2 regions of the Globicatella sp. PHS-GS-PNBC-21-1553 genome follow, and region 2 is predicted to be linked to the other one. Evidence: a T-box and tRNA genes for the amino acid it is inferred to sense, from the RefSeq annotation. Region 2 holds a T-box; the other holds one or more tRNA genes.
What was found. The T-box of region 2 lies ahead of leuS (leucine--tRNA ligase). A T-box ahead of a tRNA ligase gene usually reads a tRNA of that ligase, here a tRNA-Leu.
Positions count from the first base shown of each region.

Region 1 (5,468 bases), 610 kb from region 2:
ATTGTTTCAGTCGTGACTTTGTTTGGCATAATCGCAGAATCAATACGAACACGTGCAGAAGCTTCATCAATTAAATCTACCGCTTTATCTGGCAATCGTCTTGCTGTCATGTAGCGAGAACTTAATTTTACAGCGGCATCGACTGCTTCGTCAGTAATTTCGACTTTATGGTGATCTTCATATTTTTCTTTTAGCCCGTTAATAATTAAGATGGATTCTTCTTGACTAGGCTCATCAATTTGTACTTTAGAGAAACGTCTTTCTAATGCTGCATCTTTTTCAATATACTTTTGGTATTCATCTAAAGTAGTGGCACCTACTACTTGTATTTCTCCACGAGCTAAAGCAGGTTTTAATATATTGGAAGCATCAATCGCTCCTTCAGCTCCCCCAGCACCGATTAATGTATGCAATTCATCAATAAACAGAATAATATTACCATCTTCAGAAATTTCTTCGATAATTTTTTTCATGCGCTCTTCAAATTCACCGCGATATTTCGTTCCCGCTACTAATGCTCCCATATCTAACATAATTAAACTTTTCTTAGCGATATCTTGAGGAACATCTCCTTGAATCATTCTTTGAGCTAATCCTTCTGCTATAGCTGTTTTACCGACACCTGGTTCCCCAACTAAGACCGGATTGTTTTTGGTTCTACGACTGATAATTTGCACAATTCGGTGAACTTCTTTTTCACGTCCAATCACCGGATCTAATTCATTTTGTCTAGCTAGCTCAGTTAAATCTCTAGAAACAGAATCAAGTGTTGGTGTTTTAGACGTCTTTTGTGGCTCTTTATTGTTACGAGGATTTCTTCTACGTCGATTGTTACCACCACTGCTTGGGTCTTGACTAGCTAGGCCAATTAATTCATAAATTGTTTTACGTAATTCATCAAAATCGACACCAACGTTTCTTAGTAAAACTGTTGCTAAAATTTCTTCTTTTAAAATACCTAATAATAAATGCTCGGTTCCAACTTTTGGAGCGCCTAAGCGTTTCGCATCATTGGAAGCATTCATAATAACTTTTTTGGCACGTGGAGAATAAGGTATGACTCTTTCGGCATTGAGTCGTGGTTGGCTAAATTTTCCATGAATGGCTTCTAATTCTAGAATTAATTCATTGAAAGTAGCGCCATGTTCTCTTAATGCTTTTCCAGCAATTCCAGTTTCTTCACGAGATAAACCTAATAATATATGTTCTGTGCCGACTGCTTGATGTTGCATATAATAGGATTGTTCTGCAGCATAAATCATCGCTTGTCGTGCACTTTCTGTAAATAGTTCTTCAAACATTTTTATTCACCTCTTATTCGTATGTATAACGGAGTTGGTATAGAAAAGTTTTAAGTAATTGAGCTCTCGCAATTTGTTCTTCCTCCGTTATTGTTTGTAAAACAGCTTTTTCAATTACAGATAAAATCAAAGCAGCTTCCCTTTGAGTTATAATCTTTCTTTCTGTTAAAGTTTCGATGATATTGATCCCGTTTCGCTGACTTATCTGATTGCCAATTAAATCAATCATTTGATCGATTTCGTCTACTTCATCTACCAGATGGACTTTCAGTATTCGGATATAGCCTCCGCCACCTCTTTTACTTTCCACTAGGTATCCATGTTCTTGTGTAAAACGAGTATTAATAACATAGTTTATTTGCGAAGGCACACAATCAAATCGATCGGCAATGTCACTTCGCTTGATTTCAAGATGTTCTTGATTTTCCAAATACGCTTTTAAATACGCTTCAATAATATCCGTCATATTTCGTTGGGTCACAGTCTCGCCTCCTTTAACATTGACTTTCTTTGACCATTATACAATAATAATTCCACTTTGAAAAGAGGAACGACTTAAAACCTTATATTTCGATCCTTATTTAGCTAATTTTGTTTTAATTCTTGATAATTGACCGCATATCGTTGGAATAATTTATTCAACAATGGAAATAATAAGATAAAAAATACCACATTACCAGCTGAATGAGCCAAATCAAAAGGTAAACCATTTAAATAATAAACCCAAAAGTTTTCTACTTGTATTAAAAAAGTCCACAACCACGAAATACTAAAACCAAATAATATACCTGCAATACCGGTAACTACTGCTCGACTACCAAATAATATATAATCACTTTTTACCATTTTCTCTAATAATCTATTGCTGAAGTAGACAAAAATAACGACGATAAGATAACTTATAATTTGTAACACGACCCATGGACCCATTCCCAAAATGAGATTTGAAACTAGCATCGTCAAAGATGATACGATAACGCCATCTTTAAAACCTAATAAAATGGTCACAATTGCGATAATAGCTGTAACGGGTTGTATATTCGGTATGAATGCAAAGAAAATTCTCCCCACCACACATAATGTTGTTAATAGAGCAACTTGCGTAATCCATAATGTAAAACTTTTTTGTCTCACCAATTTATTCCCACTCCTTACGACATTCGAAAATGCTTTTATCTATTTATATTCACTCACTATTATACCCGGAAACAAAGTCATTGAGTTCAAATTTTAAATAGATACACAATTATTTGGTGATTATAACGGGAGTGGGCAAGAAGTAAAAAGTTAAATAATTTCACTTCTTCTGTCCACCTCCGCACAGTTGGGAGGGGACCAGATGTAGAAAATTGAATGATTTTCACTTCGTCTGTCCACCCCCGCACAGTTGGGAGTAGACCAGAAGTAGAAAATCGAATGATTTTCGCTTCGTCGGCCTACCCCCGCACAGTTGAGTAGGCCTCAAACAAGTCGAAAGACGCAGGTTGAGACCACTCAACCACTGCGCTTTTAATTTATGAATCATAACTTGATTGAGTTTACCAAATTTATCTTTAACCTCATTAAGACGCAGTTTGAGGCCACTCAACCACTGCGCTTTTAATTACCGAACAATAATCTTGACTAAAATTTATTAAGTTTAAGTCCAGCCTCATGAGCAGTCACATAAGAACTACTTTACATAATGACTACTAATAATTGAATAACTGACCAGAGAAAGAGTTGTTTTATTAGTACCTAGCCAAAAAAAGACCCCAGTTGCTACTACAACTGAAGTCTAAGAAACACTGACAGATCAATGTTTAAATTATGCCGAGGACCGGAATCGAACCGGTACGGGTATCACTACCCGCAGGATTTTAAGTCCTGTGCGTCTGCCAGTTCCGCCACCCCGGCAAAGGACATTTTGGAACCATTGATTATTATTAATCAATGCCGGCTAAAGGACTTGAACCCTCGACCCTCTGATTACAAATCAGATGCTCTACCAACTGAGCTAAGCCGGCCTGTGAATGTGATTCACAACATGATTAATAATACCTTATTTACATCTATATTGTCAATACAAATTATGACATTTTTACGAATTATTGCTGAAATCTCTCAATAAATTGGTCTCTTCCGGAACCTTGTCGATACCGTTGATAATGAGTCGGATTTTTCTTATAAAAATCCTGATGATAATCTTCAGCAACAAAAAATTCTGTTGCTTCAGTAATCGGTACTACAATTGGTTTTGAAAATCGTTGACTCAAATCTAAATGTTCTTTGGATTGTTCAGCTAATTCTTTTTGTTCAGGAGTAGTATAAAATATTTCTGGTCGATACGAAGAGCCGCGATCAACAAATTGTCCTGCTAAATCCGTAGGATCAATGACAGACCAGTATACTTCTAATAGCTTTTGATAAGAAATTATCGCTGGATCATAGGTAATTTTTACCGCTTCAGTATGGCCAGTCATTCCTGTTTTTACTTGTTCATAACTTGGATTCAAAACATGACCACCTGTATAACCTGATTCAACTGAAATAACCCCTGGCCACTGATCAAATGGATGGACCATGCACCAGAAACAACCACCTGCAAAAATAGAAACTTCTTGACTCATCTATATCACCTCTAATTAAATATGTTAGTAAAAAATTTTCGAATTGCTTCGATTATCGTTATAATAAATCTCATTACTGATTGTAAAAATTTTCCAAAAATAGATTTTTCAGGTATCGATTCATTCGCCACTACCTGTACTTCACTGTTTTGAGCCGTTGGTAGGTACTCAATGGCATAATGTTGAAAATCCATTTTTAATGTTCCTAAAAATCTCCTTTATCTATTGGAGCGGTTATATAATTTTGGTATCCAGTTTTCTCTTCATTGGGTATAAATTGATAATCAATGTTTAATTGATTATCGCCTTTTGGTACACTAAGTACGAAATCATCTGTATAAACAGAATGTATGACATCTCTTGTACCTCCATCTACATTTATAACAGGGATTTCATCGGTCAAACTCTCTTTTTTACAATAATCTTCGTATCAAAACTGCTCTTAGCATATTGAATCAATTGTTCAACAGGATAATAGGGGTCTTCTTGATTCTCTGACACACCGATTACTACCGCTAAATAGGTCGTCTCTTGATCACTGCTACTTATCACTTGATTATAGCCATTTTGGGGAGCATAGCCAATAAACATTCCATTGACTGACAGTTTGGTGTCTTTTAATAATGGATTATTGCTTGTTGTTTGAAAAGCATCATCTGTATCTGCTTTAAAATTTAATTCCTTAGTCGAGGCATATTCTAAATATTGTGGATAATCTTTGTATAATCTGAAAGCCACTGTTGTAATAGCCTCCGCACTCATTTTATTAGTTTGACCTTGATACTCTCCTACACCTGTCTCATAGTCATTAGGTAACCCCAAACTATCGACAAATTGATAATTTGAAAGTTGCCATTCACTTAACTTTTGTTCCATTAATTTTATAAAATCTGCTTCATTGGATGCAATTTTTTCAACTAGAGCCAACGCTGCACCATTCGCATTTTTTACTGCGATGGCCGTTATTAACTCTTCTACCGTATATGAAAAATCCTGTCTTAAAGGAACGTTCGGTATATCATAATCTTGACTGAGCTCATAAGCAGAATTAGAAATAGGGACTATATCCTCTAAATTAATTTTTTCTGTTTCAATTTGTTCAAAAACTATATATAGCAGTAATAATTTTGACAAGGATCCAATTTCTAAAAGATCTTCAGAATTTTTATTAAAGAGAACCTGCCCATTATCACCATTGACTAACATCATAGACTGAGCAGGTAAATTTTCAATATTTAATTCTTGAGCACTGACTAAACTATGCTTTGGTAGCACCAGTAATACAGATAATAATAAAATCAATATCTTATTAATCATCTTCATTTATAATCTACTCATCTCGATTCTAAATATCATTTCGTTATTCTCAATCATAGCATAAATGATACCATTATGTAACTCTACAATATTTCTAGCGATTCCTAAACCAAGACCCGTCCCAGGAATAGCAGAATTTCTTGAGGTATCTGCCCGATAACTTCTTCGGAAAACTTTTTCCAATTCTTCTAATTTTAGAAGCTCACCGTTATTGACTACATCCATAATGATCTGGTCATCA
Region 1 is NZ_CP085470.1:1,096,047-1,101,514, reverse strand. Features, by position in the region: gene LB888_RS05210 (ATP-dependent Clp protease ATP-binding subunit) at 1-1,301, opposite strand, end outside; gene LB888_RS05205 (CtsR family transcriptional regulator) at 1,315-1,782, opposite strand; gene LB888_RS05200 (ECF transporter S component) at 1,887-2,435, opposite strand; tRNA gene LB888_RS05195 (tRNA-Leu) at 3,112-3,197, opposite strand; tRNA gene LB888_RS05190 (tRNA-Thr) at 3,235-3,307, opposite strand; gene msrA (peptide-methionine (S)-S-oxide reductase MsrA) at 3,389-3,910, opposite strand; gene LB888_RS05180 (hypothetical protein) at 3,922-4,104, opposite strand; gene LB888_RS05175 (hypothetical protein) at 4,116-4,313, opposite strand; gene LB888_RS05170 (D-alanyl-D-alanine carboxypeptidase family protein) at 4,310-5,233, opposite strand; gene LB888_RS05165 (HAMP domain-containing sensor histidine kinase) at 5,234-5,468, opposite strand, start outside.
Region 1: it has a tRNA-Leu gene. The T-box ahead of leuS (leucine--tRNA ligase) is inferred to sense a tRNA for this amino acid. The anticodon was not compared.

Region 2 (5,468 bases):
GGTCCCCCAAGGAATCACATATAAAGCACCTAAAATTCTAGAAATAATATTGCCTGCTGTTAACCAAGCAGTCCCCTTAACGAAAGATGCTTCTTCTTCCTGAACATCATTTTCAACTAAATCATCATTTACGATGGTTTCATCTAATACCGAATCGGTTAAGATAGGTCCCTCGAATGATTGTGTTTGTTGAACGATTTGCTCACTTACTGCTTCAATATTTACAGCGGAAGTATCTGCTAATACTTTACCTACCGAATCGTTTTTCGTTTTAGCAGACGCTTCTCCATTTGCTGTTGCAGAATCCTGTTCCTCAACACCACTGGCTTCAACGGTCGTCGCTTCATGATCAAGTTGAATATGCTCTGCTTTTTGGCTACTTTCGTCTTGAGCTGTTCTGTCTTCGCTAGTTATTACTTGTTCATTTGTCTGCGCTGATGTATCGTCTGTGTAGGTTGATGATTCATCTATGTACGATGCTTCAACGTCTTCAGTGTCATTTGTTCTATTGTCATTGAATGAATCATTAGATGGATTACTTGCTACACTTGCAGTTACTTGGCTATCGCTTTCAAATAGACCTCCTTTTTCAGAGGAATGGTTTATTTTAGTCTGCTGAGTAATGCGTTGATTCTGCGATTGCAATGCTCTTCTTTCATTTTCTTCGGTTGCCTCGTTAAGCTGAGACACCTCTTCATCATTTTGACTGAATTTATGGGCAATAGAATCTTTAATGTGACCGAGGAAACCGGTAAACGAAAGTTCTGAAATCGGAGATTGTTCCATATTTACTTGATTATTCGCTGATTGAACTACCTGTTGCTCTTTATTCGTCTTGATTGATGACGTTGGCATTGCTTCCTCAGTGGCTTTTGCTCTATCTTGTTCAAACTGATTGTATTGATCAAAGGTCGAAAGATTATTTTCATCGTAAACCGGTTCGTAGGTGTCTTCAAACTTTTTGATTAATTTTTCACGACGTTCACGAATCGCTTGCTGTTCCCTTTCTTTTTCTGCTTCATATTGTTCACGTAGTTTTTGGGTTCTTGATTTATAAACAAATGGATTCTCTTCTGGTTCCTCAGAAGAATCATGATGATTAGCCTTTTTAGCTGCTTCAAACTGATCATCGGTAGTAGTTGGTTCTTTGAAATCTATATCTGAATCGATTACCACCTCATCAGGTTCAATAGGATAAGAATCATCGATTTGAGGTTGCTGATAATTCACTTCATTAAAATTAAACTGTTCATTTGAAGAAGCTTCAGTATTATCCTCCGTATTGCCAGTATTCGAATGATGATAATCTTGTGTAGTAAAGTCAGGATAATCTTCGATTACTGTTTCATTAGGATAAGATTGAAATTCTTTTGGTCGTTCAGCATTAGAACTCATTTGACGATTGGGCTTTGAATAAACATCATGATCAGCTGCTTGCTGTTCACTTCCTTCATCAGCTTGTGACTCATTAGAAACTGCGTTAAAACCATTGCTTTGTTGTGACTCATTTGCCTCAACTGGACGCTCATTACCGCTTATTTGTTCAGTAAAATAATCACCATCAATTGGTTGACGATTCGGGCGTCTCAGCCTACTTAAGTCTTCCTGTGTAAACTGAATCGTCTCTTCTAAATCAATATTAGAATAAGAACGATTTTGACGATTATTGTCTGTCATATCATTGGCTCCTTTTAATTTGCTACGATATTTACTAATCGATTAGGTACTGCAATCACTTTACGTACTGTTTTTCCTTCAATGGCCAACTTAATCTGTTCATCTGCTAAGGCAACTGCTTCTAATTCTGATGGAGATAAATCAACCTCTACCATCATTTTTTGTTTCAATTTACCATTAATTTGAATGACAATTTCAACTTGCGATTCAACGGTTAAAGCTTCATCAAAGGTAGGCCATTCAGCATGTTGAATACTTTCTGTTCCACCTAATTTTTCCCAAATCTCTTCCATTAAATGAGGTGCTAAAGGTGCTAATAATTGAATGAATCCTTTCGCATAGGCTAAAGGTAATACTTGCTGGTCTTTAGCTGCATTTAAGAAAATCATCATTTGTGAAATTGCAGTATTAAAATGTAAGTTTTCAAAGTCTTCGGTTACCTTTTTAACCGTTTGGTGATAAACACGTACTAAGTCTTCATTTGCTTCATCTTTGACAGTTGATTTTACTTCACCGGTTGCTTCATCGATTATTAAACGATAGACACGATCTAAGAAACGTCGACTACCTTCTAAGCCTTTTTCGCTCCAAGCAATCGAAGCATCTAATGGTCCCATAAACATTTCATATACACGTAAAGTATCAGCACCAAATTCATTGACAACATCATCTGGGTTAACAACATTCCCTTTTGATTTAGACATTTTTTCATTGTTTGCCCCTAAAATCATACCTTGATTAAATAATTTTTGGAAAGGTTCTTTAGTTTGAACAATACCTAAATCGTATAGGAATTTGTGCCAGAAGCGTGCATATAATAAGTGTAACACGGCATGCTCTGCACCACCAATATATAAGTCCACTGGCATCCATTTTGCTAATTTTTCTGGGGAAGCAATCGCTTCTTCATTTGTTGGATCAATGTAACGTAAGAAATACCAAGAGCTACCAGCCCATTGTGGCATGGTATGTGTTTCACGTTTACCTTTCATCCCTGTTTCAGGATCGACCACATTGACCCATTCTTCAATTTTAGCTAGCGGCGATTCGCCAGTACCTGAAGGCTTAATTTCATCAGTCTTCGGTAACATCACTGGTAATTCTTCTTCAGGAACTAAAGTGGTCGTACCATCTTCCCAATGAATAACCGGAATCGGTTCACCCCAATAGCGTTGACGAGAGAATAACCAATCACGTAGGCGATAATTGACTTGGTGTTCGCCAACCCCTTCAGCTTCTAACCACTCAATCATTTTCTTAATAGCTGCTTCATTTTCAAGTCCATTAATAAAGTCAGACTCAATATGCACACCATTCTCGACAAATGGTAAATCGCCACCTTCAACTACTCGTGTAATAGGTAATTGATGTTTCGTTGCAAATTCAAAGTCACGTTCATCATGAGCCGGCACCGCCATTACAGCTCCCGTCCCATAACTTGATAAAACATAATCTGCTACCCAAATAGGAATCTCTTGTCCATTTACAGGATTGATGGCGTAAGCTCCAGTAAAGACTCCTGTTTTGTCTTTATTTAATGATGTACGATCTAATTCGCTCTTAGTTTCAACTTCTTTAACATAGGCTTCAACTGCTTCTTGTTGTTCGGGAGTAGTAATTAATTTAACCAATTCATGTTCAGGTGCTAAAACAGTATAACTTGCCCCAAATAATGTATCTGGACGTGTGGTATAAATTTTGAACTCATGATCAGAATCTTTAATCTTAAAGGTAACCATTGCCCCTTCCGATTTTCCAATCCAATTACGTTGCATCGCCTTAATACTTTCTGGCCAATCAACTAACTCTAAATCCTCTAACAATCTTTCAGCATAAGCCGTAATTTTCAATACCCATTGACGCATTGGACGACGATAAACAGGATGACCACCTCGTTCGCTGACACCATCTATAACTTCTTCATTAGCTAAAACTGTTCCTAAAGCTGGACACCAATTCACCGCCACTTCTTGTTCATAAGCAAGACCACGTTTATATAATTCAGAAAAAATCCATTGGGTCCATTTATAATAATGTGGATCTGTTGTATTAATTTCACGATTCCAATCATAACTGAATCCTAAAGATTTAATTTGACGCTTAAAATTTGAAATGTTTTTTTCAGTAAATTCAGCTGGATCATTTCCTGTATCTAATGCATATTGTTCGGCAGGTAAACCAAAGGCATCCCACCCCATAGGATGTAACACATCAAATCCTTGTGCACGTTTCATACGACTAATCGCGTCAGTAGCTGTGTAACCTTCAGGATGTCCTACATGTAATCCTTGTCCTGACGGATATGGAAACATATCTAAGGCATAGAATTTAGGATGTCCTTCACGTTCGGTCGTTTTAAATGTTTCGTGTTTATCCCAATAATCTTGCCATTTCTTTTCAATAATACGATGTTGATAAACCATAATTTCCTCCTAAAAACAAAATAATCTAAATAAAAATAAAAGCCCTATAACAAGACAAAAAGACCTTGCTATAGGGCGCCAAATAGCGCGGTACCACCTATTTTTGCATAATGAAAAGTTTAATAAATACATTATGCCTCAAATCTTTAACGCAGATTATACGGCTTATCTTACTTTATTCAGATAAACATCGATTGAGATGAGTTCGATAAACTTAATCACTTGTTCACACCGACCACAAGCTCTCTGATGATTTTACTTATCTACTAATTCTAATCATTGATTCAATATTAATATTATTATGCCACAAATACCTTGTTTATTCAACGCTAAACAATGACAAAGACATAAAAAAAGACTCACCGAAGTGAGTCGTGAAGCGGGTGACGAGAATCGAACTCGCGACAACAGCTTGGAAGGCTGTAGTTTTACCACTAAACTACACCCGCATCGACGGTCCCGACGGGATTTGAACCCGCGATCTCCTGCGTGACAGGCAGGCATGTTAACCCCTACACCACGGAACCAATTGCGGGGGTAGGATTCGAACCTACGACCTTCGGGTTATGAGCCCGACGAGATGCCAGCTTCTCCACCCCGCGATAATATTATATATAAGGAGGATGTGGGATTATACTTTGTTGATTTATCAAGTATCTCACAACCTCATTGCAAAATTACTGCAAAATTAATTACAAAAGCTAGTATACATCATAAGTGTATACTTTGTAAACCCCTAATTTAAAATTAATTTATTTCACACCTAACTAGATTGTTTTTTGCACAAAAAATAAGCCTACCCCATATCGGAGTAGGCTCTTTAGGATATATACCACTACATATAGTATCCCTTTCTTTTTTATTTTTTTACTTTCTTAAACTCACATCATAATATTTTCCATCAATAAATGCATAATCTTTACCTTTAGGAATGGTTGGCTGTACTTCATCATCAACCTTCACAGATTCCCATGATTTACGTGCCTCAACCAAGTCTTGCTCAAGAATCCATGAATACTTACCTTTTAGAAGATAAGCTCTTCTTGAATAACCTACTTCAACGTTCATTACACGTTCAATGATATCGGTATCTCCAGTAAAGTCTCCACTTGGTTTAATTCCTTTACCAGTTTGAGGATCATACCAGAACGTCTGTCCTTTACGAATTGTAACCTTTTGGCCAACTTCTAACTTATCAAAAGCCTTAGCGTTGCTAGAATAAGGTCTTAACTCGATATATCGACTATCGCTAACTACTTTTGCCCCACCATTTAACTTATCAATCATTTCCTTCATAGTTTTACCCAGCGACATGTAATATTTCGTACGTGCGATAAAATGTTCTTGCACTTTATCATAACCACCGTG
Region 2 is NZ_CP085470.1:1,704,725-1,710,192, reverse strand. Features, by position in the region: gene LB888_RS08290 (oligosaccharide flippase family protein) at 1-1,677, opposite strand, end outside; gene leuS (leucine--tRNA ligase) at 1,692-4,100, opposite strand; T-box leader at 4,169-4,389, opposite strand; tRNA gene LB888_RS08280 (tRNA-Gly) at 4,479-4,549, opposite strand; tRNA gene LB888_RS08275 (tRNA-Asp) at 4,555-4,627, opposite strand; tRNA gene LB888_RS08270 (tRNA-Met) at 4,630-4,702, opposite strand; gene LB888_RS08265 (glucosaminidase domain-containing protein) at 4,968-5,468, opposite strand, start outside.